Regions from separate parts of the Bradyrhizobium sp. SZCCHNS30572 genome, predicted to be linked through region 2. Evidence: predicted binding sites of a transcription regulator. Region 2 holds the regulator's gene; each other region holds the start of a gene.

Region 1 (8,102 bases), on a different contig from region 2:
CGCCCGCGGCGAGGGCCATCGCACCATCTGCCTGATTCCTTCCTCCGCCCACGGCACCAACCCGGCCTCGGCGCACATGGCCGGCATGGAGGTGGTCGTGGTCGGCTGCGATGCAGGCGGCAATGTCGATCTCGCCGATCTCAAGGCCAAGGCGGAAGCGCATAGCGCCAAGCTCGCCGCCATCATGATCACCTATCCCTCGACGCATGGCGTGTTCGAGGAGCACATCCGCGACATCTGCGACGTCGTCCATGCCCACGGCGGACAGGTCTATCTCGACGGCGCCAACCTCAATGCGCAGGTCGGCCTCGCCAGACCCGGCGATTACGGCGCCGATGTCAGCCATTTCAACCTGCACAAGACCTTCTGCATTCCGCATGGCGGCGGCGGCCCGGGCATGGGCCCGATCGGCGTGAAGGCGCATCTGGCGCCCTTCCTGCCCGGTCACCCCGCGACCGACGGCGCGAGCGCGCATCCGATCGGGCCGGTCTCGGCCGCCCCCTACGGCTCGGCCTCGATCCTGACCATCTCCTACATCTACATGCTGCTGATGGGCGGCGACGGCCTGACCCGCGCCACCGAGATTGCGATCCTCAACGCCAACTACGTCGCGGCGCGGCTCGATGCGCATTTTCCGGTGCTCTACCGCAACGAGCGCGGCCGCGTCGCGCATGAATGCATCATCGACCCGCGGCCGCTCAAGCAGAGCAGCGGCGTCACCGTCGACGACATCGCCAAGCGGCTGATCGACTACGGCTTCCACGCGCCGACCATGAGCTTCCCGGTGGCGGGCACCTTGATGATCGAGCCGACGGAATCGGAGTCCAAGGCGGAGCTCGACCGCTTCTGCGACGCCATGATCGCGATCCGGAAGGAGATCGCCGAGGTCGAACAGGGCCGCTTCGGAATCGAGGCCTCGCCGCTGCGCCACGCGCCGCACACGGTGCACGACATCGCCGACGACGATTGGAACAGGGCCTACCGGCGCAGCGAGGGCTGCTTCCCCGCGGGCACCTCGCGCACCGACAAGTACTGGTGTCCGGTCGGCCGCGTCGACAACGTCTACGGCGACCGCAATCTGGTGTGCTCATGCCCGCCGGTGGCGGACTACGCCCAGGCGGCGGAGTAAGCCTCCTCACGCATGTTCCAGTGGATCGGGCGCCACGGCTCGCGACAATCAATGACGTGAGGCGTGCCGGGATCCGGAGCGATGAGCACCGCATGCCAACGCCAGAGATTGGCGTTGATCAATTCGGTGCCGCCCCACCAGCGCCGGATCGGATTATGGCTGCTGAAATCCTCCTCGCCGGCCAGGATCGCCTTGCCGAGCGGCGTCAGCGACAGCGTGCTCGCCTTGTAGCGCTCGAGGCGTTCACGGCTGTCGTGCATCTCGACCGAGAACGGCCGTTCGGCGAGGCCCGAAATTGCCGGCGCCGGCGCCAGTGCCAGACCGTCGAGCAACGCGCCTCCCTCCCAATAGTCATAAACGCGGCGTTGAAAGCGATCCCGATGATGCGGCAACAGGTCGAATGGGTGCTGATAGCCGGCTGACAGCAATTCGAGGATTCTCAGCTCCGATGCTCCCAGGCCCGTCGCAACACCAGGAAGCTCATCGAGCATCTCCTGCACGCAGCGGCGAAGCTGCGGCAGTGCACTGAGATCCTGCTTCAACAGATCGAACCAGGCTTGCGGCGTGGGCGCCCGAAACGCCTGCCATGCCAGATGGCCCAAATCGAGATGCTCACGCGCAAGCTCTACGCCGGCAATGGCCCGACCGGCGAGTCGCCCGGCCGGGGCATCGGATAGCGGGACATCGACATGCCGCAATACGATCTTCGTCGCGATCTCCGCGTGATGGCGCAGATAGTCCAAGAGCCAGATCAGCACCAACTGGTCGTTCGGACGGGTCCCCATCCACAGCTCGACGCTATCGCAACGGTCGACAAGTTCGAGAAAACTCTGACTCCGCCCGCCGACCGCCATGAAGTCGCCACGCGAGGCGAAATCCAACCAATGCCCGCGCTTCGGTCGCGCGGCGCGCTGGACGAGATAAGCCGATAACTCGGCATCTGATGGCAACGATCCCCATACGAAACGATGGAGAATTGGCACCACCAGGTCGGCAAAGCCGCCTCTCCGAAGCGCTCCGGCGCTGGGATCATCGGCCGCTAGAATCAAACGCGTCATGCTGTTGGCTCCGGCACGACCTGATTGGCTCAAGACGCTATCAACACGCTCGCGATCGGCTCCCGGCGCCCAGGACTGGTGTCGGAAATGTCGGTGCCGCCGCGCGGATCCGGTCCGCTCGCCCGCGCACGCGCTTTCGACTATTCGCGCTGAAGATCGTATCCGGCGCTCGGAATTCAGGCTCACTGCATTCGATCATGCAGCAACCCCAGATTTCGGCAGAACACCACACATCTGCAAACGGGCGCCGGAGCGTCGGCAACGCAACGTCCACGGCACCCGCTGCCGTCTTACCTCTACTCCTCCGCCGGCTCCTCGCCGTCGGCGTCGGCGTCGCGCTCGGCGTTGCCGGCCAGGATCTGCTCGGCGATCAGGCCGGAGTTCTGGCGGATCGCGGCTTCGATCTTGGCGGTCATGTCCGGATTGGCCTTGAGGAACGATTTCGAATTCTCACGTCCCTGCCCGAGACGCTGGCTATCGTAGGAGAACCAGGCGCCGGACTTCTCGACGATGCCGGCCTTGACGCCGAGATCGAGGATCTCGCCCATCTTGGAGACGCCCTCGCCATACATGATGTCGAACTCGACCTGCTTGAACGGCGGCGCCAGCTTGTTCTTCACCACCTTCACACGGGTGGAATTGCCGATCACCTCGTCACGCTCCTTGATCGCGCCGATGCGGCGGATGTCGAGGCGGACCGAAGCATAGAACTTCAGCGCATTGCCGCCGGTGGTGGTCTCCGGCGAGCCGTACATCACACCGATCTTCATGCGGATCTGGTTGATGAAGATCACCATCGTGTTGGACTTGTTGATCGAGGCCGTCAGCTTGCGCAGAGCCTGGCTCATCAGGCGGGCCTGCAGGCCCGGCAGCGACTCGCCCATCTCGCCTTCGAGTTCGGCCTTCGGCACCAGCGCCGCCACGGAGTCGACCACCAGCACGTCGACCGCACCGGAACGCACCAGGGTGTCGCAGATCTCCAGCGCCTGCTCACCCGTATCCGGCTGCGAGATCAGAAGCTCGTCGATGTTCACGCCGAGCTTGCGCGCATACACCGGATCGAGCGCATGCTCGGCATCGATGAAGGCGCAGATGCCGCCCTTCTTCTGCGCTTCCGCCACCGTGTGCAGCGCCAGCGTGGTCTTGCCCGAGGATTCCGGCCCGTAGATCTCGACGATGCGGCCCTTCGGCAGACCGCCGATGCCGAGCGCGATGTCGAGCCCAAGCGAGCCGCTGGACACCGTATCGACATCCATCGAACGGTCGTTCTTGCCCAGCTTCATCACCGAGCCCTTGCCGAACTGACGCTCGATCTGGGACAGCGCAGCGGAGAGCGCCTTACTCTTATCCATGGAGGAACCTTCGACGATACGCAGGGCGGTGGCGGACATTGGCGCTCCTTATGGCGGGGATTCGCGGGATGGACAAACGGTTAACGAGGTCGGCCAGCAATCTTGAGGTGAATGTACTCTATCCGTTCTTTGTTCGCAATATGTTCTTCTCGACATTCACACCTCTCTTTCACAAACCCCTGACAACCCGCGGGAGACACGCCTGCCGCTCGAAGGCCGAGGGCCGGCGCGCGGTGCACCGAGCACCAGCGAGGGAGCGCTGCCCGATCAGCGCGCCCGGAAGCGAAGTACGGCATGCGGGATGCTGGATGACGGCGACTGCGAAGGGATCCCGATTCCAGCTGGAGGCGGAAGCCATGCGCGCGAGCGGCGCAGCCGCCGACCGGCGATCACGCGGATTAAAACCAAACTGTCCGAGCGCTCCAACCTCATCTCCCGCACCAGCGGCAGACGCCGACCCAACTATAAATTGTTATTGTCGTCTCGGCCGTGTCCCATCATCCTGCTGGTCCTTCTCTGTGAGCCTCGCAGACTGCTTCCAATTTTCGGAACCAGCATGACCGGATCCAACAACGAACAGACCCTCACGCTGTGGCGCCCTGTCGGCCCAAAGGAGCTTGCCTTGATCGAGGCGTCGGGCATGCGTGCGTTTCCGCCGCGCCTTCCGGAGCAGCCGATCTTCTACCCGGTGCTGACCGAGGACTATGCCGTGAAGATCGCACGGGACTGGAACGTGCCGGCGAGCGGCGCCGGCCACGTGCTGCGCTTTGCGATCCTGCGAGGCTTCATCGACACCTACGAGGTGCGCGAGGCCGGCGGCCGCAAGCATCGCGAGTACTGGATTCCCAGCGAAGACCTCGCCGACTTCAACGCCGCAATCGTTGGACCGATCGTGCTTGTCAGGTCTTTTCCTTGAAACTACCAACTCCTACACGCGTGCGTAGATCGCACATTCCGTGGTTCTCCTGAGAGGAACGAAGTTCCATCGCCTCTTCTGCTTTTGTTCGGCTCGTCGTGCGTGCAGGCGCACGATTTCGATGCAGACGCGCAGCCGCGCGCAAGCGGCGGCCGGCCATCAGGTTCCGCATCACGTGGCGTGCAAGCACTCGACGGCCACCATATGACGGACGACAGATGAAGCGACGAACCTCGGACGCCCCCGTGTCGGACCCTGCCCAAGGATGCGTTAGCGCGCCATTGGCGCGGCTCCTCATGCCGGCCCGAGGAATGGCCCGGAAAAAACCCGCGTGATCCGCATCACGCGCGCCGGCGCTCACGACATCTTCAAGCCACAAACCATTGTCATAAACTTTGGGTTGCGTTATAGAATCGTGGTTGTCGTACGTCTGAGCAGATTTTTGATCAGCCCCGGATTTGTTTGTTCGTTGCGATGATGGTCGCCGCACATCCTCTAGTGTATCGCCTTTGGTGTGCCGTCGACCGATCCCTTGCAGCCTGCCAGCTCCGACACTTGCAGGCTCCGTCACACGTAGGCGCACGGCCCTGAAACCATCCGCGCCGAAAGAAAGCCCCGGACGACGTCCGGGGCTTTCGACGTTGATAGCTCCGCTCGGGATGCATCTCCCTCCGTCATTGTCGTGATGTCGGGGAACGGATCGCGTGCGTTGCGCTTCATATTGGCGATGACAACAAATGACGTGACGTGCCCGTCCTGCAGGGCCGGCCTTCAAAGGATCGAGCTTCACTCGCAGCAAGACGCCGCGGGAGAGAGGCGTTGTCCGGCCTGCGATGAACTCTTGGAAATGGTCGACGGCGCGACGCAGATCGCCTACCGACTGACAGTCGTGCCGGAACGGATCTTCGACCACAGCCAGGTGCGCGTCCCACGGCGGCCGATCGAGATTGCAACCTTGATCTGACGCAAGGCACGCCTACAGATTTCGCACTAATTTAATCGTGTCACTGCCGAACTGCCCTCGCTGGGAAGCTACGACGTTGACGCCGAGCCTCGGACCGCAGCGGTCCGAGGCTCATTCGTTGGCCCGCGATTCGTCCGGTTGCGCCGCACATCACCAACGGCAATCAGCCTAACCGAAGCGATCAGCGCGACCGACCGTATTTTACCGGAATTGATCCGAGTGGGTTTTGCGCTTCCATTTGTGGTGCGTACATCAAACCCAGCGGCCTGGGGCGGTCAGGGCTCACCGGTTTTGGCAATGCCGCTCTATTTCTTTCGTATCCGCAACGGCCACTTCTCAGGCGCGTCCGAGTATGGGACCGAGTGCGCCGACCGCAATGCAGCCTGGAAAGAGATGACCACCGTCTGTGCCGACATGGCCAGCAGCATCTCGCGCAAGCTCGCCGAAAACTCCGAATGGCAGATGGAGCTGCTCGACGAGGCAAGGCAGCCGGTCTTCCGCATCCGGATCGTCGCCGAGTCGCTGGATCAGGCCTGACGGCTCGCCACACCTCTTGTGGATCGTCGCAGGCGAAAGACGCAACCTAAGATTGCAGTCAACGAGGTTGACTGCGCGTCATTTCGGCAGCCGAACTTGATCGAGATCAAAATGCCTGTCTGCATCTTGGCAGACATTTAAATTTGTATGGGTAATCTGATCTTCAAATGTCCGCGAACGGGGATGAACGTGCAGCATTGGCTGGAAGAGCCGAAGCCGGGCGATCCCACGTGCTCCTATGAAACCGTGGTCTGCAAGGCCTGCACGCGGCTTCATTTCATCAATCGCGATACACGCAAGCTTCTTGGCGAAAAGGAATGAGGCGCTCGCGGCAATCGTTCAATCGGCGCTGGGAAGCCGTCGCATCGTGAACTCGATGGCCCCATCGGGAAGCTCGCGCCAGCTTTCGACCGCGCTCATGTAGCCGGCCTTGGGATAGCGGGTCAGATAGTCACGGGCCTTGGCGCGCGCTTGCTCGCGCGGCAGCGTGAACGTGTCGCGAACGTAGCCGTCGCGAGCCCCCACGGCGCCCTTCTGGCGCCGGGCCGCCATCCGGCTGGCAATGTCCCGGGGGCGCATCCCCATCGACGAACTCCAACGCGCTGCCACACCGTCAATATAGACGGGGCCGCGAGGAATCCGAGTCCGCAATCGGCAAATGGGCCCCGAAGGGTCAGAGCCCGCCCGACCCGAGCGCGATAAATCTCAGTTGGTGCTGCCGACAGCCTTCGGCTTCTTGGCCGCGGTGGTCTTCATGGCAGGCGCCGCCTTGGGCTGCTCCGCCGCCCGGACGTTGCCCCAGGGATCGGTGCTCGTCTTGGCGTCCGGAATCTTGCGCATGGTGTCCCTGTAGGCCTGCTCCCGCGCCGCTTCGGCCTCTTTCTCCTCGGGCGACTTGGAGGGACCGTCGGCGAGAAGGTTGATGTTGGGCATCTGCGCCATTGCGGGCACCGCCCAGCCGGCCAGCACGGCGACCGCCATCGTCACGATCAGCTTCTTCATTGGTTACTCCCCGGTATAGGCGCCTTATACCATCGCTTCGCCATGCGCCAAGCCCGCGGCACTGTGCCGGAACGGTGGAGCGCAGGTCGGGATGTTCACGGCCGCATCGTCTGCGCGCACCTCCCGTCTGTTCCACGGCAGGCCATCATCATAGTTTTCCAACTCCGGCCTTTTCAAGCCGCCGCTCTGCGGCAACATTCCGGCAGCTCCGCCGATCGCGGCGAGGCAAGTCGATGCCAAGACACGTCGATGACACGATCATGGAAGGACCTCCGCGCGTGCCGAACGAGACCCTGAACTTCACCACCGACGACGCGAGGCGCATCCTCGATGACGTGTTCGCGCCCTGGATCAAGGATCTTGGCTTGATCGTCGAGGACATCGCGCCGTCTCCGCAGGGCGAAGCCGGCGCCATCCTGCGCATGCCGTTTTCGCCGCGGCTCTGCCGCGACAATGGCGTCGTCTGCGGCCAGGCGCTGATGGCTTTTGCCGATACCGCGATGGTGATCGGGATGGTCACCGCCAGCGGCGGCTACCGGCCGATGACCACTGTCGACCAGACCACGCATTTCATGCGCGCCATTGCCTCCGCCGACGTGATGGCCGATGCGCGCGTGGTGCGGATGGGCCGCACCATGAGCTTCGGCCGGGTCACACTGACCAGCGCCGGCGATGGCAAGCCAGTGGCCATGGTGTCGAGCGCCTTCGCGATGCTCTGATCCGCGGCCTGGCCGGGTTAACGAAACGTGAAGGCGAGGGCCCGGGCTTCGCACGCCGGATTCATCTGATCGAAACGCGAGCCTGATTTATTTTAGGTGCTTTTGACGCGAAAGGTGACGCCGTCCGGCACCGGAATACAGGCCATGAGCGAGACGAGTGACAAGCGCATTGCACCGAGGCATCGGGTGCTGAAGCAGGGCAGGCTGGCATTCGACGGCGGCGGCGCGGTCGATTGCATGGTCCGCAACATGTCCGACACCGGCGCCAGGGTCGAGGTGGTCAGTCCGGTCGGTCTGCCCGAAGCCTTCACGCTGGTGATCCCGGCCGACAAATTCACGCGGCGCTGCCACGCAGTCTGGAGCCACGACAAGCGGATCGGCGTGGCATTCGACTGATAGCGGCGCGGCGGGCTAGACCCACCGCA
Region 2 (8,102 bases):
TGATTGCAGACTTTCTCGCGCGATCGTGAGGCAGCGGCCCGGAAACGGCCCACAGCAGACGGTCAGAACGCAGGGAGCGGCCTAGGCCCTTGGCCGCGCCGTGCGCGTTCGGTTAGAAGGCGATTCATTCGATCTGCCGTCTCCGTCCGAAGGAAATCCCATGGCCCTGATGCCGGTGTCTGATGCGTTGTCCGCCGTGCTCGCCGGCGCCGAGCCGCTGGCCGAGGAGCAGGTCGGGCTGGACGAAGCGTTTCACCGCATCCTGGCGCGGGACCTCGCGGCGCTGCGGACGCAGCCGCCCGAGGCAATGTCGGCGATGGACGGCTATGCCGTGCGCGCGGCGGACGCCGCCCAGGCCAAGGCGCGGCTGAAGGTCATCGGCGAGGTTGCGGCAGGGCGGCCGTTCGATCGCGTGGTTGGACCCGGCGAGGCGGCGCGGATCTTCACCGGTGGCGTTGTTCCGGAGGGCGCGGACGCGGTGGTGATCCAGGAGGACACGATCGCCGAAGACGGCCACGTCGTGATCACCGAGGCCGCGATCAAGGGCCGGCATATCCGGCCGGCGGGCGTCGACTTTCACCAGGGCATGGTGCTGCTGAAGTCCGGGCGCCGGCTCAGCGACCGCGACCTGTCGCTGGCGGCCAGCATGAATCATCCGGCGCTGCCGGTGCGGCGCCGGCCGAAGGTGGCGCTGCTCGCCACCGGCGACGAGCTGGTGATGCCGGGCTCGACGCCCGGCCCGGGCCAGATCGTCTATTCCAACGGCTACGCCTTGCGGGCGCTGGTGCGCAACGAGGGCGGGACCCCGATCGATCTGGGCATCGCCGCGGATACGATGCAGGCGACGATCGCCGGCATCCGCCGGGCCCGCGAGGCCAAGGCCGACATCCTGATCACGACCGGCGGCGCCTCGGTCGGCGATCACGACCTCGTCAAGCAGGCGCTCGAAGCCGAGGGCGTCGAGATGGCGTTCTGGAAGATCGCGATGCGGCCGGGCAAGCCGATGATGCACGGACGGCTCGGCGACATCAGGGTGATCGGACTGCCCGGCAATCCGGTGTCGTCCTATGTCTGCGCCATCCTGTTCCTGGTGCCGCTGATTCGGCGGCTGCTCGGCCGTGACGAGGCCGTGATGCCGCGCGAGACCGCCCTGCTCGGCCGCGAACTGGGGCCGAACGATTCGCGCGAGGACTATCTGCGGGCACAGCTCGAAGAGCGCGCCGACGGCACGCTGGTCGCGACCCCGGTGAGCCAGCAGGATTCGTCGCTGCTCGGCAATCTCGCGCTCTCGCAGGCTGTGGTGATCCGGCCGGCGTTTGCGCCGAAGGCGCCTGCGGGCAGCCCGTGCGAGATCCTGCGCCTGCCGAACTGAGCCGCTTCCCCGGTAAAGCCCGGTCTGTTCATCATATTTTTAGGATTGCGGAACACACATCGAACATATAGTGTCCGTTCATGATTTGTTTTTAGTATGTTGCGGGCGACGCGATGACGGTCCGACTCCAGGGCGCTCTCAGCCGGTTTGTGCGCGAGGCGCAGCTCCTGGACTCGGACGACAACAAACCGGGGACCAGGTCGAGATGCTGACGCGCAAACAGTACGAACTTCTGCGGTTCATCAACGAGCGGCTCAAGGAAGCCGGCGTGCCGCCGTCCTTCGACGAGATGAAGGATGCGCTCGATCTGCGCTCGAAGTCCGGCATTCATCGCCTGATCACGGCGCTCGAGGAGCGCGGCTTCATCCGCCGGCTGCCCAACCGCGCCCGCGCGATCGAGGTGATCAAGCTGCCCGAGCTGTCACAGGCCGCCAACAACCGCCGCGGCTTCACCCCATCGGTGATCGAGGGCAATCTCGGCAAGGTGCGCACCAGCACTCCCGCGCTGGACGATGGCGAGCGCCCCGTCGCAGTGCCGGTGATGGGCCGCATCGCCGCCGGTACTCCGATCGAGGCGCTACAGACGCGCAGCCACACCATCAGCGTGCCTGCCGACATGCTCGGCAACGGCGATCACTATGCGCTTGAGGTGCGCGGCGACTCCATGGTCGATGCCGGCATCCTCGACGGCGACATGGCGCTGATCCAACGCAACGAGACCGCCGACACCGGCGACATCGTGGTGGCGCTGATCGACGATGAGGAAGCGACGTTGAAGCGCTTCCGCCGCCGCGGCGCATCGATCGCGCTGGAGCCGGCCAACACCGCCTACGAGGTACGCATCCTGCCGCCGAACCGGGTGAAGATCCAAGGCAAGCTGGTCGGGCTGTACCGCAAGTACTGATCGCGAATGGGATCGGTCGATGGGCGGCGGGCGCACGCGCTTTCGCCGCCGATCGGAGGCTGCCCAGCAAAATACGTCACGCGCGAATGCACCTCATGATGTGCAGCGCGGCATGCTCAAACGCTTGTGATCGGCCGCGGGCACACGCGATGCAGATCAGCGCAGAATTGCCGCGAAGCGCGCGCTAACATCACCATCGATGTCCACTCTGATAGAGGCCTGCGCCTGTCCGGGGGGAGCGTGGGTCGGCTATCTCTCAACGAGGAGCGATCCGATGTGTGACTACAGCCTCCATGCGGTTGCGTCCCGTCCCGCCAAGGTCGGCGAGACGTTGATCTCGATGACCTTCCGTGGCACCGCCACCCGCGGCTTCGCGCTGGAGAGCGAGCCGACCGTCGCAGTCTGCATGCTGCCCGGCACCGAGTTGGCCTTCGCCGAGGACGTCCGCTACGACAGCCGCTGGCTCTGGACCCGGACGATCCGCGAGCGCGTCGCAAAGTTCAACAGCATCGAGACTCACATTCCCGATCGCCATCACGACGCGATCGAATTCGCCGATGGCCGCCACGTGCTGGTGACCCAGCTCTGCGAGGGCCAGCGCGTCACCGTGCTGCAATTGCCGGTCAGCAAGCAGCCGGCGGAGCGACGCCCGGACATCGCCGAGGACGTGCCGCCTTCGCAGGCCACACCGATTCGCCGCATCAGCATCACCTGAGGGGTCTCCGCATCGGCATTTCTCTCGGTCGTGAGCGAGCTTTCGACCGTGGGAGATTTGGGTTCTGCAAGCGCAAAGTCCTCTCGGGCGAACCTTACGCCCCGGCATCGCATCGGATAGGAACGACATCCCTCGGCCGCCATGATGTGCCGGGGGAGCCTGCCGCCGTGGTCAACAAGATCGATTGGAACAAGGCCGCCGGGATCACCGAGCCCGGCTGCAATATGCTTGTGTTCGGATGGCTGACAGTCACGGCTGACGACATCGCCATCTGGCAACGCTATCCGCGCGCTGCGTTCACGCTGGCCGAAAGCCCCTCGCTGTTCGATGGACTTGGCAACATGGACCTGGCGACACCGAGTATCATCTCGGCACGTTCGAGCTGCCCGGCACTCAGTCTTCCTCGCCCTGCTCCGTCTCCGGCGGCGTCGCGTCCTGAGGCCGCACGGCCGGCGCGCGCGGCGTCAGCGTCGTGTCGAACTCGCCGGCCTCGGCGGGCGCCGGCCACCATGGGCGGTCGGTGCCGCCGGCGCGCGCCGGCGTGACGGCGAAGCTCCTGCCCCGCTGCACCAGCATCAAGGCGCCCTGCTGCCGCAGCCGCTCGCGATCGATGACGGCCGCCGCGCAGGATGACGGCGCGGCGCGCGCGGTGACGATGAGCGCAGCACGGGCGCAATCATCGGCGAGCGCCTCGGCGCGCAGGGTCACGGCGGCGAAGCGGCCATCGGCCATCGCGACCACGCAGCCCGCCTCGTCGCAGGAGACGCCATCGGCGAGCGATGAATCCGCCGGCAGCCGGGCATCGGCGTCGGCCGCGAGCCACTCCTTGGTGGCGAACACGTCCTTGCCGGTGCGCATCACATGCAGGCGCCCGTCACGGCCGCGCACCGCCACCGCGCGCCCATCGCCGGCGATCAGCACGTCGGGCAGCGGCGTCGCGGCGGCCCACGCGGTGGCCACCACGAGCCCCACGGCGCCCGACCACCGCAGCGGGGTGCGCAGCAGGCCGATCAGGATGACACCGAGGCTGGCCAGGATCAGTGGACCGATGCCGAAGGCCGGGATGCGTCCGACCGCGCCGGGCAGCGCTGCCACCCAGCGCGTCACCGCGATCATCCAGTCGATGCCGAGGCCCATCAGGGTCCACCAGGGACCGTCGAGCCCGAACGGCGCCGCCACGAGGCCCATCAGGCCGGCCGGCATCACCAGCGCCGAGACGACCGGCATCGCCGCGAGATTCGCGAGCACGCCATAGGGCGTGACGCGATGGAAATGGAAGGCGGCATAGGGCGTGGTCGCGAGCCCCGCGATCAGCGAGGCCAGCAACAGCATCGCAAGCTCGCGGCCGCCCCACAGCGCGATGCGCTGCGTCGTGGAGCTGTCCGGCGTCGCAAACAGTCTGGGCAGCCCGAACTGCACCAGCGCGACCAGGCCGAGCGTCGCCGCGAACGACATCTGGAAGCTCGGATGCACCAGCGCTTCGGGAGCTGCGACCAGCACGATCAACGCGGCGACCGCGAGCGTACGGAAGGTGACGGCGCGGCGGTCGACCATGACCGCGATCAGCACCACGGCCGTCATGAAGAACGACCTTTGGGTCGCGACCTCCGCGCCTGAGAGCAACAGATAGAACGCCGCCGCGACCAGCGCTGCGGCCGCCGCCCATTTCTTGATCGGGTGGCTGATGGTGAGGCCGGGGATCAGCGCCAGCAGCGCGCGCACGGCGAAGAACACGACACCGGCGACGACCGCCATGTGATAGCCGGAGATCGACAGCACGTGGCCGAGACCGGAGACGAACATCGCGTCGTTGACATCGGGCGTGATGGCGTCGCGCCGGCCGGTCAGCAGCGCGGTGGCGATGGCGCGTTCGTCGCCCGACAGGCGGCCGCGGATGCGTGCGTCGATCGCATCGCGCAGACCCTGCATGGCCGCCGCATAGCCCAGGCCGAAGCCGGCGGCCTGCGGCGGCGTCGCCGTCGTGATCGCGCCCATCACGAAGCCGGAGGCGCCGATGCCCTGGAAGAACATGTCGCGCGCGAAGTCGTAGGATCCCGGCCGCACCGGGGCCATCGGCGGCAGCAGCCGCGCCTTGAGCTGCACGAAGCTGCCGACCTCGGGCGCCGCGCCCTTGCGCACCGCGAGCCTGACACGCGCGATGGTGACGGCGTTGCGCGGGCTCTCCATCGACGTCACCCGCAGCACGATGCGGTCGCTGCGCTCGCGGATGTCGCGCGCCTCGACGAAGCCGGACAGCGCCACCGAATACAACGGCCGCGCCAGCACCGGATGCGCGACGCGCGCGGTCTTGACAGTCGCCGCGGCGAAGCCGCACGCCGCCGCCGCAATCATCACGGCAACCGGAAACAGCCGATGCCGCCGCATCATGATGGCGACGATGCCGAGCAGCGCCGCGGTGGTGGCGGCAATCCAGAGCACGGGCTCGTGATCGGCGGTGAAGTACAGCGCGATGCCGGCCCCGAACGCCACCGGCACCCAGGGCAGCAGCCGGCCCGCCCCGGCCTCCTCGGCCGCCCAGCTCTTCAGGCGAGCGGCGAACACCGACGACGCACCGGACCCGATCGCGGGCCAGCCGCCGGCCAGCGCGCCGCGCGGCGGCCAGACATCGGCCATCACGCCCGCGATCCCGCGACGCCCTCCCGGCGGCCTGACCGGCTCCGCCATTGCCCCCACACCAACCCGTTACCCGACGGGCGGAAAGGCTACCGGAAGCTGCGCGAGCGCGCCTAGCAGAACGGAACGGGAATCCTGGAGATCTGCACGGCCGCTGCGGGGGAACTTTTTGCGCCGCACGTGCTTTTCAGGGGATGGACGCCCACGACCCTGAAGACCCCTTCGCCGACCTCGCGCTCGAGAAGGCGATCCACCTGCGCTGGACTCTCCGGGACATCAAGGCCCACCGGCTGACGCTGTCCCCTGTCGCCGACGAAGATCTTTCGCTGCTCACCGAGCGCGGCCTCGTCGAACTCACCGACGGCGTGCCGACGCTGACCGAGGCCGGGCAGGACGCGATCAGCTGAGCCACACGCGTCCCGCGGTCTCCGCTTGCCTCACCCCTTCGCGACTTCCTTGGCGAAGGTGTCGCGCAGGCCGATGGTGCGGTTGAACACGAGCTTGTCGGCCGTCGAATCCGGATCGCGCACGAAGTAGCCCTGCCGCTCGAACTGCATCGGCGCGTCGGAATTGCTCTCGGCGATCGCTGGCTCGATGCGCGCGTCGGTGAGGACCTCGAGCGAGTTGGGATTGAGATCGGCGGTGAAGTCGGCCGCGTTCGGGCTCGGATTGGCGAACAGCTGGTTGTAGATGCGGATCTCGGCAGGCAACGACTCCGCCGCGGAGAGCCAGTGCATCGTCGCCTTGACCTTGCGTCCATCCGGCGCGTTGCCGCCCTTGGTCGCCGGATCATAGGTACAGCGCAGCTCGACGATCTCGCCGGCGTCGTTCTTGATGACGTCGCGGCACTTGATGAAATAGGCGTAGCGCAGCCGCACCTCGTTGCCCGGCGACAGGCGGAAGAACTTCTTCGGCGGATTCTCCATGAAGTCGTCCTGCTCGATATAGAGCTCGCGGCCGAACGTGATCCTGCGCGTGCCGGCCGAGGGATCGTCGGGATGGTTGATCGCCTCGAGCTCCTCGACCTGGCCTTCTGGATAGTTCTCGATCACCACCTTCAGCGGCCGCAGCACCGCCATCCGGCGCAGCGCCGTGCGGTTGAGCTCCTCGCGGATGCAGAATTCGAGCATGCCGACGTCGACGATGCTGTTCGCCTTGGCGATTCCGATGCGCTTGATGAACTCGCGCACCGCCGCCGGCGGCACGCCGCGCCGCTTCAGGCCGGCGATGGTCGGCATGCGTGGATCGTTCCAGCCGGCGACATGGCCGTCCTGCACCAGCCGCGTCAGCACGCGCTTGGATAGCAGAGTATAGGTGAGATTGAGGCGCGCGAACTCGTACTGGTGCGGATGCGACGGCACCGGCAGCTTGTCCAGGAACCAGTCGTAGAGGGGCCGGTGATCCTCGAACTCGAGCGTGCAGATCGAGTGCGTCACGCCCTCGATCGCGTCGGACTGCCCGTGCGCGTAGTCATAGCTCGGATAGATCTTCCAGGCGTCGCCGGTGCGCGGGTGGTGGGCGTGCAGGATCCGATACAGCACGGGGTCGCGCAGGTTGATGTTGCCGGCGGCCATGTCGATCTTGGCGCGCAGCACGCGCGCACCGTTCGGGAATTCGCCGGCCTTCATGCGCCGGAAAAGGTCGAGATTCTCCTCGACCGAACGGTCGCGGAACGGGCTGTTCCTGCCGGGCTCGGTCAGCGTGCCGCGCGACAGCCGAATGTCTTCCTGAGACTGGTCGTCGACATAGGCCAAGCCGGCCTTGATCAGGCCCTCGGCCCAGTCGTAGAGGCGCTCGAAGTAATCCGAGGCGAAGAACAGGTTGTCGCCCCAGTCATAGCCGAGCCAGCGCACGTCGGCCTGGATGGAATCGATATATTCCTGCTCTTCCTTGGTCGGATTGGTGTCGTCGAAGCGAAGATTGCAGCGGCCGCCGAACTCCTGGGCAATGCCGAAGTTGAGGCCGATCGACTTGGCATGGCCGATATGCAGGTAGCCGTTCGGCTCCGGGGGGAACCGGGTGACGACCGTCTTGTGCCTGCCGCTGTCGAGATCGGCCTGGACGATGTCGCGGATGAAGTCGCGCCCTGCCTCTGCCGTCGCCGCCGTGTCTGTCGTCGTGGTCATCAAGAATATCCTGCTCCGGAATTTGGCAGCCTATCTGCCAAATCCGCTTCCCCCAAGGAAGGCTTTAGTTATGCGATAGGCCTGCTATACACCCCCCGCCCTCTTGAGCCCCTGCCTGGATTTCGTGCTGCCGCCCATGACCATCCCGATCGTCACGCGCTTTGCCCCCTCCCCGACCGGCTTTCTCCACATCGGAGGCGCCCGGACGGCCCTGTTCAACTGGCTGTATGCGCGCGGCCGCGGCGGCAAGATGCTGCTCAGGATCGAGGACACCGACCGCGAGCGCTCGACCAGTGCGGCGATCGACGCCATCCTCGACGGCCTGAAATGGCTCGAGCTCGATTGGGACGG
Region 3 (8,102 bases), on a different contig from region 2:
GCCCGCTCGATGAGCGCGCTGTCGGCGCGCGTCGCGGTCGTGCCCGGCCGCAATGCCATCGGCATCGAGCTGCCCAACGCGCACCGCGAGAAGGTGTACCTGCGCGAGCTGCTCGTCGCCAAGGAGGCGACCGAGAGCGTCGCCAAGCTGCCGCTGTGCCTCGGCAAGAACATCGGCGGCGAATCCATCATCATCGACCTCGCCCGCACCCCGCACATGCTGATCGCCGGCACCACCGGCTCGGGCAAATCGGTCGCCATCAACACCATGATCCTGAGCCTGGTCTATCGCCTCAGGCCGGACCAGTGCCGGCTGATCATGGTCGACCCCAAGATGCTCGAACTGTCGGTCTATGACGGCATTCCGCATCTCCTCACGCCTGTCGTCACCGATCCGAAGAAGGCCGTCGTCGCGTTGAAATGGGCCGTGCGCGAGATGGAGGAACGCTACAAGAAGATGGCCAAGCTCGGCGTGCGCAACATCGACGGCTACAACGCCCGTCTGGGCGAAGCGCGCGCCAAGGGCGAGGAGCTGACGCGCACCGTCCATACCGGATTCGACAAGGAGACCGGCAAGGCGATCTACGAGGAAGAGAAGCTCGACCTCGATCCCCTGCCCTACATCGTCATCATCGTCGACGAGATGGCCGACCTGATGATGGTCGCCGGCAAGGACATCGAGGGCACGGTGCAGCGCCTCGCGCAGATGGCGCGTGCCGCCGGCCTGCACGTCATCCTGGCGACGCAGCGCCCGTCGGTCGACGTCATCACCGGCACCATCAAGGCGAACTTCCCGACCCGCATCTCCTTCCAGGTCACGTCCAAGATCGACAGCCGCACCATTCTCGGCGAGATGGGCGCCGAGCAACTGCTCGGCCAGGGCGACATGCTCTACATGGCCGGCGGCGGCCGCATCAGCCGCGTGCACGGCCCGTTCTGCTCCGACGAGGAGGTCGAGAAGGTCGTCAAGCACCTGAAGGCACAGGGCTCGCCGGAATATCTCGAGGCGGTCACCGCCGAGGAGCCGAGCGAGGAGGATGGCGCCGTGTTCGATGCCACCGGCATGGGCGGCGGTGGCGGCGGCGACGACCTGTTCTCCCAGGCGGTCGCCGTGGTCAAGCGCGACCGCAAGGCCTCCACCAGCTACATTCAACGCCGGCTGCAGATCGGCTATAACAAGGCCGCTTCGCTGATGGAGCGGATGGAACAGGAAGGCATCGTCGGCCAGGCCAACCACGCCGGCAAGCGCGAGATCCTGGTGCCCGAGGAGGAAGGCGGGTTCTGACGGCCCCGATGGCCGCAGAAACGCCGCTTCAGTGCCCGATCTTCACGCGATTACGATCACGCTGCCCGGCCGAACCGGGATAGAACGCGTAAAACCTCAGGACGTCGTTTTGAAAAGCTCCTTGTTGAACAGCACGTTTTCGTATCACGCAGCTTGGCGCGGGCGCCGGATCGGCGCTTGGCTGGTCGCCTGCGCCGTGACGATATGCTCTGTCGCCGGTGCGTCCGGTCACGCCGCCGCGCAGGGCACGCCGGCTCCGAAATCAGGCCCGAAGAGCGGCTCCCAGCTCAGCGCCTCCGACCAGCAGCGGGCCGGCCAGAGCCCCTCGACCACCCAGACGGCCCCGCCAAACCCGGTCATTCCCGATCCCCGGCGCAACGTGCCGGCCAGCATCTTCACCTCGTTCGACGCCAACCAGAAGGCGCAGGCGGCCAAGGTCAGCGCCTATCTGTCGTCGCTGCAGACCCTGGTCGGGAACTTCGTCCAGGTCGGCCCGGACGGCAGCAAGACCAAGGGCGATTTCTACATCCAGAAGCCGGGCAAGGTCCGCTTCGAATACGAGCCGCCGACGCCGATCGACATCATCGCCGACGGCTCTTCCTTGGTGGTGCGCGACCGCAAGCTCGCGACCCAGGACGTCTATCCGCTGTCGCAGACGCCGCTGCGTTATCTGCTGTCCGACCGCATCGACCTGTTGAAGGACACCAACGTGATCGCGGTCGCCGCCGACGACCTTTACGTCACGATCACGATCGAGGAGAAGCAGGCCCTGATCGGCACCAGCCGGCTGATGCTGATGCTCGGCGCCAAGGACGGCCAGCTCAAGCAGTGGACCGTGACCGATCCGCAGGGCTACGACACCACGATTGCCGTCTACAATCTGGATACGACCAAGAAGCTCGATCCGGCGATGTTCAAGATCGACTTCACGGCCTATCCGAGCACGCCGCCGGGCTGACGCCGCCTCTCGCGCTCGCTCAGCGCGATTCGAGCCCGCGCACCTTCCATTGCGCTTCTGACAGTGCGAGCTTCTCGAAGCGCTTGCGCGCCTCTTCGAGGTCATCGGCCGGAAGCGCGTCGCAGCCGGGCCGGTCGCGCAGGATCATCGACGTCGTCGCCCAGCTGAGCCGCGCGGCCTTGCAGGCCAGCAGCAGGTCCGTGATGCGGTCCTCCTCCAGCAGCGATTCGATCGTCTCGATGGTGACGACGCAGAGCAGCGCCAGCGCTGCTATCACGGCAGGGAAATCGCCGGTGGCGCAGAAGCGGTTGACGGCGGAGTCGCCGAGCTTGCCGGTCCGGCTAAGGGCGGCAACCTCGGCCTTGACCTGCTGATAATCCCAGATCGCGCGCATTGCCGCGCCGGGCGAGCGGGTCGGCGTCGCCTGCAGAGTGGCGCGGGTCGCCGGCGGCGCGGCCTTGATGAAGCGGGCGCGGGCGCCCTCGCTGGCCGCGGCGACGAAGGCCCGCGACAGCTTGGCCGGCAGGTCGGTGCGCAGCGCCAGCTTCTCGGCGAGATCCTCGTCGCGCTCGGCGATCTTGAACAGGCTGCGATAGCCGTCCTCGGACAGCCGGGCGGAAAGATTCTGCGCCAGCGCCATGCGCACCGCCGGAAAGCCGCGCGCGATCAGCTGCGTCGTGAGGCCGTCGCCGATGCCCCTGCGGCTGGCGATCGCAACGAGATGCGCCGGACTGCCGGTGCGGATGAACTCGGCGAGGTCGCGCTCGGTCAGCACCGCCGCCTTGGCCAGCATCGGCCCGGCGACGCGCAATTCGGGGTGAACGGCGAGCATCCGCGCCGTCGCGTAAGGCGCGCGCTCGACGCCGGCGAGCGCCATGCTCAGCTCGGCCAGCAGCTCGGTCGCGACCTGCGGCATCAGCCGGGCGAACATCTGATCGTAGAGATCGAGCTGCTCGGCCGAGGCCGGCCGCGGACCGGCCAGGAACAGGCTGGTGGTCCGGCGCAGCATGTCGGTGGCGAGCTCGGACACCGTCCGCGCATCACCGGGGGGCGTCTTGGCGGTCGGAGCTGCCGCAGGCGCTGGAGGCATCGCACGTCCCTCGTTGGGCGCCTCCCTCGGCTGTGACGGAGGCGCGGGTCGATCTTCAATTGAGGAAGAATGCGAAGGCCGGACTAAAGGGGCGTTAAGCGCAGCGGACGGAGCTGAAACCCCACGCGGCTGTCGTTAATGGATTGCGGCAGAGCGCGGCAACAACAGTGTTCCCGTATTGTTCTTGCGAACGATGCCGGCTTCCGCTAGCCTCCTTGTCCGGGAGGGGCATCATGGTCCAGCGCGTTTCCACCGTCGCCTTCGAGGGGATCGAGGCCCGCGCGGTCGACGTGCAGGTCCAGGTCGCGCCCGGCCTGCCGGCCTTCGCCATCGTTGGCCTGCCGGACAAGGCGGTGTCGGAAGCCCGCGAGCGGGTGCGCTCGGCGCTGATCGCCTCGGGCCTCGCGTTGCCGGCGCGGCGGATCACGGTGAATCTCGCGCCGGCCGACGTGCCCAAGGAAGGCAGCCATTACGATCTGCCGATCGCGCTCGGCCTGATGGCCGCGATCGGCGCCATTCCGCCGGATGCGCTCGGCGGCTTCACGGTGCTCGGCGAGCTCGGGCTCGACGGCTCGATTGCGCCGGTCGCCGGCGTGCTGCCGGCGGCGATCGGCGCCAATGCGCGCGAGGAAGGATTGATCTGCCCGGCCGCCTGCGGCGCCGAAGCGGCCTGGGCGAGCCCGGACCTTCAGATCATCGCGGCGACGTCGCTGATCCAGATCGCCAACCATTTCAAGGGCACGCAGGTGCTGTCGCGGCCGCAGCCGAAGATCCAGGAGGCACCCGCCAGCCTGCTCGACCTGCGCGACATCAAGGGCCAGGAGAGCGGCAAGCGCGCGCTGGAGATCGCGGCCGCCGGCGGGCATCATCTGCTGATGATCGGCTCGCCCGGCGCCGGCAAGTCGATGCTGGCGGCGCGGCTGCCGTCGATCCTGCCGCCGCTGTCGCCGGCAGAGCTCTTGGAAGTTTCGATGATCGCCTCGGTCGCCGGCGAGATCGAGGGCGGCGCGCTGACGTCGCGCCGGCCGTTCCGCAGCCCGCATCATTCCGCCAGCATGGCGGCGCTGACCGGCGGCGGCCTGCGCGCCCGCCCCGGCGAGATCTCGCTGGCGCATCAGGGCGTGCTGTTCCTCGACGAGCTGCCGGAGTTCGATCCGCGCGTGCTGGATTCGCTGCGCCAGCCGCTCGAGAACGGCGAGGTCTCGATCTCGCGCGCCAACCACCGCGTCACCTACCCTGCCCGCTTCATGCTGGTCGCCGCGATGAATCCGTGCCGTTGCGGCAACGCGTTCGAGCCCGGCTATGCCTGCAAGCGCGGCCGCATCGACCGCTGCACGTCCGACTACCAGATGCGCATCTCCGGCCCGCTGATGGACCGCATCGACCTGCGCATCGAGGTCCCCGCCGTCACCGCCGCCGACCTCATCCTGCCGCCCGCCAAGGAAGGCTCGGCCGAGGTGGCCGCCCGCGTCGCCGCCGCGCGCGACCTGCAGCGCGCCCGCTATGCCAAAGCCGGCCTGCCGCACATCCGGACCAACGCCGAGGCCCCCGCCGCCGTGCTCGACGAAATCGCCAGGCTCGACGCGCCCGGCCAGAAGCTGCTGCGCGAAGCCGCCGAGACGATGCGGCTGTCGGCGCGCGGCTATCACCGCGTGCTGCGCGTGGCGCGGACGCTCGCCGATCTCGACCACACTGATGCGATCGGCCGGCTGCATCTGGCCGAGGCGCTGTCGTATCGCGCGCTGGCGGAGGACAATCGCCACGCGGCGTAAGGGCGCCCCCTCCCCCTCAACACTCTGGTAACGACTTCTCTTTACGCTCCGACAACCATAAGGCCCGCGTTCCGTCATTAGGCCTGCCGCGTCGGTGCGTATCATGTTGCGTTTCAAGGTCCTTGTCTCGGCCGTGCCGCTGATCGCGGCCGCGGTCATCGCCAGACTCGAATTGGCGCCCTCCCCGCAGCCCTGCATTGCCGTCGGTGCCGACAGCATCTCGCTCGGCTCGGCGCCGTTTACCGCCGATCTCCATGTCGACTTCACCGATGACCCGGCGCTCGCCACCGTTCGCGTGGCGCTGGCCGACAGTCCGGAGACGGCCGATTTCGTCGTGGTCGACGATGTGCTCGCCAAGGAGGATCGTGGCTGCGGCATGACTGCCGCGACCGCGGTCGTCGCGATCGCCGCCGATCCGCATCCTGGCGCGCTCCGGATCCATCTCGCCAAGGACAGTGCAGCAGATGCTCACGCCGCCGCGCTCATCGTCTCGGCCCGCGGCCACGACTCACCGCCCGCCGATCCGGTTCTGTGAGTCGGGCTAACGCCCGGTTCACCATCTCAGCACGGCTTCATCGCGCGTGCATGACCTTTCAAAGTCTCAGCAATACCGACGCCGCATGGTGCGGGCCGGCCATGACATTGGGATCGAAATCGTCGGGGGTGATCGAGATGGGACGGATTTTTCACGTCAGGCTGCGCCTGCGCCGGTTCACGCGCCGTCACCGCACCATCTTCGCCATCCTGCGCTCGCTGATGATCTTCTCCGCCGGCTTCGGCGGCGCGTACGGCTTCATCAAGGCCAGCATCTCCGAGAACTCCGGCTATAACCCGCACACGTTCGCGATCGGCGCCAGCTTCCTGTTCGCGCTCGCCTGCGTCGGCCTGGCCACGCTCAGCATGCGGCTGCGCTTCGTCGCCAGGAAGATGCACAAGATTGCGCTCCACAACGAGGTGCTGGCCGACCGGAACTGGGAGCTGCAGGAAGCCGAGCAGCGCGCCCGCAATCTGTTCGAGCAGCAGGGCGATCTCATCGTCATGCGCGCGCACGGCGGCAGCATCATCTTCGTCAACGACGCCTATTGCCGGATGGCGGGCCTCGATCGCGACAACCTGCTCGGCAGCGCGTTCACTTTCGAGCTGATCGAGCAGGGCGACAGCGCGCTGGAGCCGAACGGCACGCGCGTCCACGACCAGCGCATCGAGAGCGCGATCGGGCCGCGCTGGATCGCGTGGCGCGAGGCGCTGGTGCGTTCCGACGCCGGCCAGCCCGCCGTGCTGCAATGTGTCGGCCGCGACGTCACCGACCGCACCGAGACCGAGCGGGCGCTGGCGGACGCGCGCGATCAGGCCAATGCCGCGAACCGCGCCAAGTCGCGGTTCCTGGCGATGGCCAGCCATGAGATCCGCACGCCGCTGAACGGCATCCTCGGCATGAGCGGACTCTTGCTCGAAACGCAGCTGACGCCGGAACAGACGACCTACGCCAAGGCGGTCCGCACCTCGGGTGAGGCCTTGATGTCGCTGATCGACGAGCTGCTCGACTATTCCAAGATCGAGGCCGGCAAGCTGGCGCTCGAGGCGCAGCCGTTCTCGCTGGCGGCGCTGATCGAGGAGATCACCGAGCTGCTGGCGCCACGGGCGCAGGCCAAGCAACTGGAGATCGCGGCCTATCTCGACGAGCGGCTGCCGACCTGGGTGACGGGCGACGCCGCGCGGCTGCGCCAGGTGCTGCTCAACCTCGCCGGCAACGCCATCAAGTTCACCGCGACGGGCGGCGTTGCCCTGATCGCCGAGCCCGGCATCTGGCCGAACGAGATCAGCTTCCAGGTGTGCGACACCGGCATCGGCATCGCAGCCGACGCGCAGGAGCGGATCTTCCGCGAATTCGAACAGGCCGACGACAGCGTGGCGCGCAGCTTCGGCGGCACCGGGCTTGGCCTTGCGATCTCGGACCGGATCGTCAAGCGGATGGGCGGCCGCATCGCGCTGCAGAGCGCGCTCGGCGCCGGCTCGACCTTCGAGGTGTCGGTGCCGCTGCCGCCGGCGCTGGAGCGCGGCGAGCAGAACAGCTTCCGCGGCCCCGATCTCGCAGGACGGTCGATCATGCTGGTCGCGCCGGCCGGGCTGCAGGCCGAGCTGATCGAGCGGCGCTTGCAGAACTGGGGCGCGCAGACCTGCCTGGTCGCCGAGGCCGAGGTGGCGGAGGCCCTGCTGCCCGAACGCGCCTGGCACGCCGTGCTGGTCGACGACAGCATCGGCGGCGATGTATCGCTGCGTGTGGGCGGGGTCGCGCAACGTCATACGACGCGGCTGATCGTGCTGGTGACACCGGCGAGCCGCCACGAGCTGGCGCCGGGGGCGCCATTCAACGGCTATCTCGTCAAGCCGCTGCGGGCCGCATCGCTCGCCGCGCGCGTGAGCTTCGACACCGACGGCACGGTCATGGCCGACGATCCGATCCCGACCATCGCGCCGCCGATCGCGGCCCAGGCCGGCACGGGACTGTCCATCCTGGTCGCCGAGGACAACGACATCAACGCACTGCTGATGCGCTCGCTGCTGAGCAAGCTCGGCCACCACGCCGACATCGCCGTGCATGGCGAAGCCGCGCTGGACTCCTGGCTCGCGGCGCGCTCGGCCGGCGCGCCCTATGATCTGATCCTGATGGACGTGCAGATGCCGAAGCTCGACGGCATTGCCGCCGCCAGGCGCATTCGCGCCATCGAGGCCAGCGAGCCCGGCGGCCGCACCCCGATCCTGGCGCTCACGGCCAATGCTCTGGTCGAGGACCGTTACGCCTGCTTCGAGGCGGGCATGGATGGGTTCCTGGTCAAGCCGATCGATCGCGACAAGCTCGACGAGGCGCTGGCGAATCTGGCGGCGGCGCGACAGGTGCCAGCGTAGGTCATTAGTTGGAGCGGATCAGCTCGCGCCGCGCTCGCGGGCCCCGCTCACAACCGCCTCAGCGCCACCGTCTCGATCTCGTGATCCGCGC

What was found. The regulator LexA, encoded in region 2, represses DNA repair genes until DNA is damaged. The targets are predictions, from matches to a motif close to TGTTCNNNNTGTGTTCNG.
Region 1: a site for LexA is predicted at 3,670-3,687, ahead of recA (recombinase RecA). Genes of this name have one in related genera too.
Region 3: a site for LexA is predicted at 3,501-3,518, ahead of QX048_RS13855 (YifB family Mg chelatase-like AAA ATPase). Genes of this name have one in related genera too.

The regions. Positions count from the first base shown of each region.
Region 1 covers NZ_JAUESY010000011.1:194,999-203,100, reverse strand. The annotation lists gene gcvP (aminomethyl-transferring glycine dehydrogenase) at 1-1,129, shown strand, start outside; gene QX048_RS29970 (DUF1835 domain-containing protein) at 1,108-2,187, opposite strand; gene recA (recombinase RecA) at 2,484-3,578, opposite strand; gene QX048_RS29960 (hypothetical protein) at 4,162-4,455, shown strand; gene QX048_RS29955 (DUF6894 family protein) at 5,717-5,956, shown strand; gene QX048_RS29950 (hypothetical protein) at 6,140-6,277, shown strand; gene QX048_RS29945 (hypothetical protein) at 6,296-6,541, opposite strand; gene QX048_RS29940 (hypothetical protein) at 6,662-6,958, opposite strand; gene QX048_RS29935 (PaaI family thioesterase) at 7,219-7,677, shown strand; gene QX048_RS29930 (PilZ domain-containing protein) at 7,822-8,073, shown strand; gene QX048_RS29925 (pyrroloquinoline quinone-dependent dehydrogenase) at 8,089-8,102, opposite strand, start outside.
Region 2 covers NZ_JAUESY010000002.1:336,804-344,905, reverse strand. The annotation lists gene QX048_RS06560 (alpha/beta hydrolase) at 1-29, shown strand, start outside; gene glp (gephyrin-like molybdotransferase Glp) at 161-1,372, shown strand; gene lexA (transcriptional repressor LexA) at 1,578-2,276, shown strand; gene QX048_RS06545 (hypothetical protein) at 2,551-2,991, shown strand; gene QX048_RS06540 (ComEC/Rec2 family competence protein) at 3,385-5,676, opposite strand; gene QX048_RS06535 (hypothetical protein) at 5,820-6,032, shown strand; gene QX048_RS06530 (glutamine--tRNA ligase/YqeY domain fusion protein) at 6,063-7,751, opposite strand; gene gltX (glutamate--tRNA ligase) at 7,888-8,102, shown strand, end outside.
Region 3 covers NZ_JAUESY010000004.1:576,295-584,396, reverse strand. The annotation lists gene QX048_RS13870 (DNA translocase FtsK) at 1-1,284, shown strand, start outside; gene QX048_RS13865 (outer membrane lipoprotein carrier protein LolA) at 1,481-2,242, shown strand; gene QX048_RS13860 (DUF2336 domain-containing protein) at 2,262-3,332, opposite strand; gene QX048_RS13855 (YifB family Mg chelatase-like AAA ATPase) at 3,566-5,104, shown strand; gene QX048_RS13850 (hypothetical protein) at 5,208-5,639, shown strand; gene QX048_RS13845 (PAS domain-containing hybrid sensor histidine kinase/response regulator) at 5,777-8,011, shown strand; gene coaA (type I pantothenate kinase) at 8,059-8,102, opposite strand, start outside.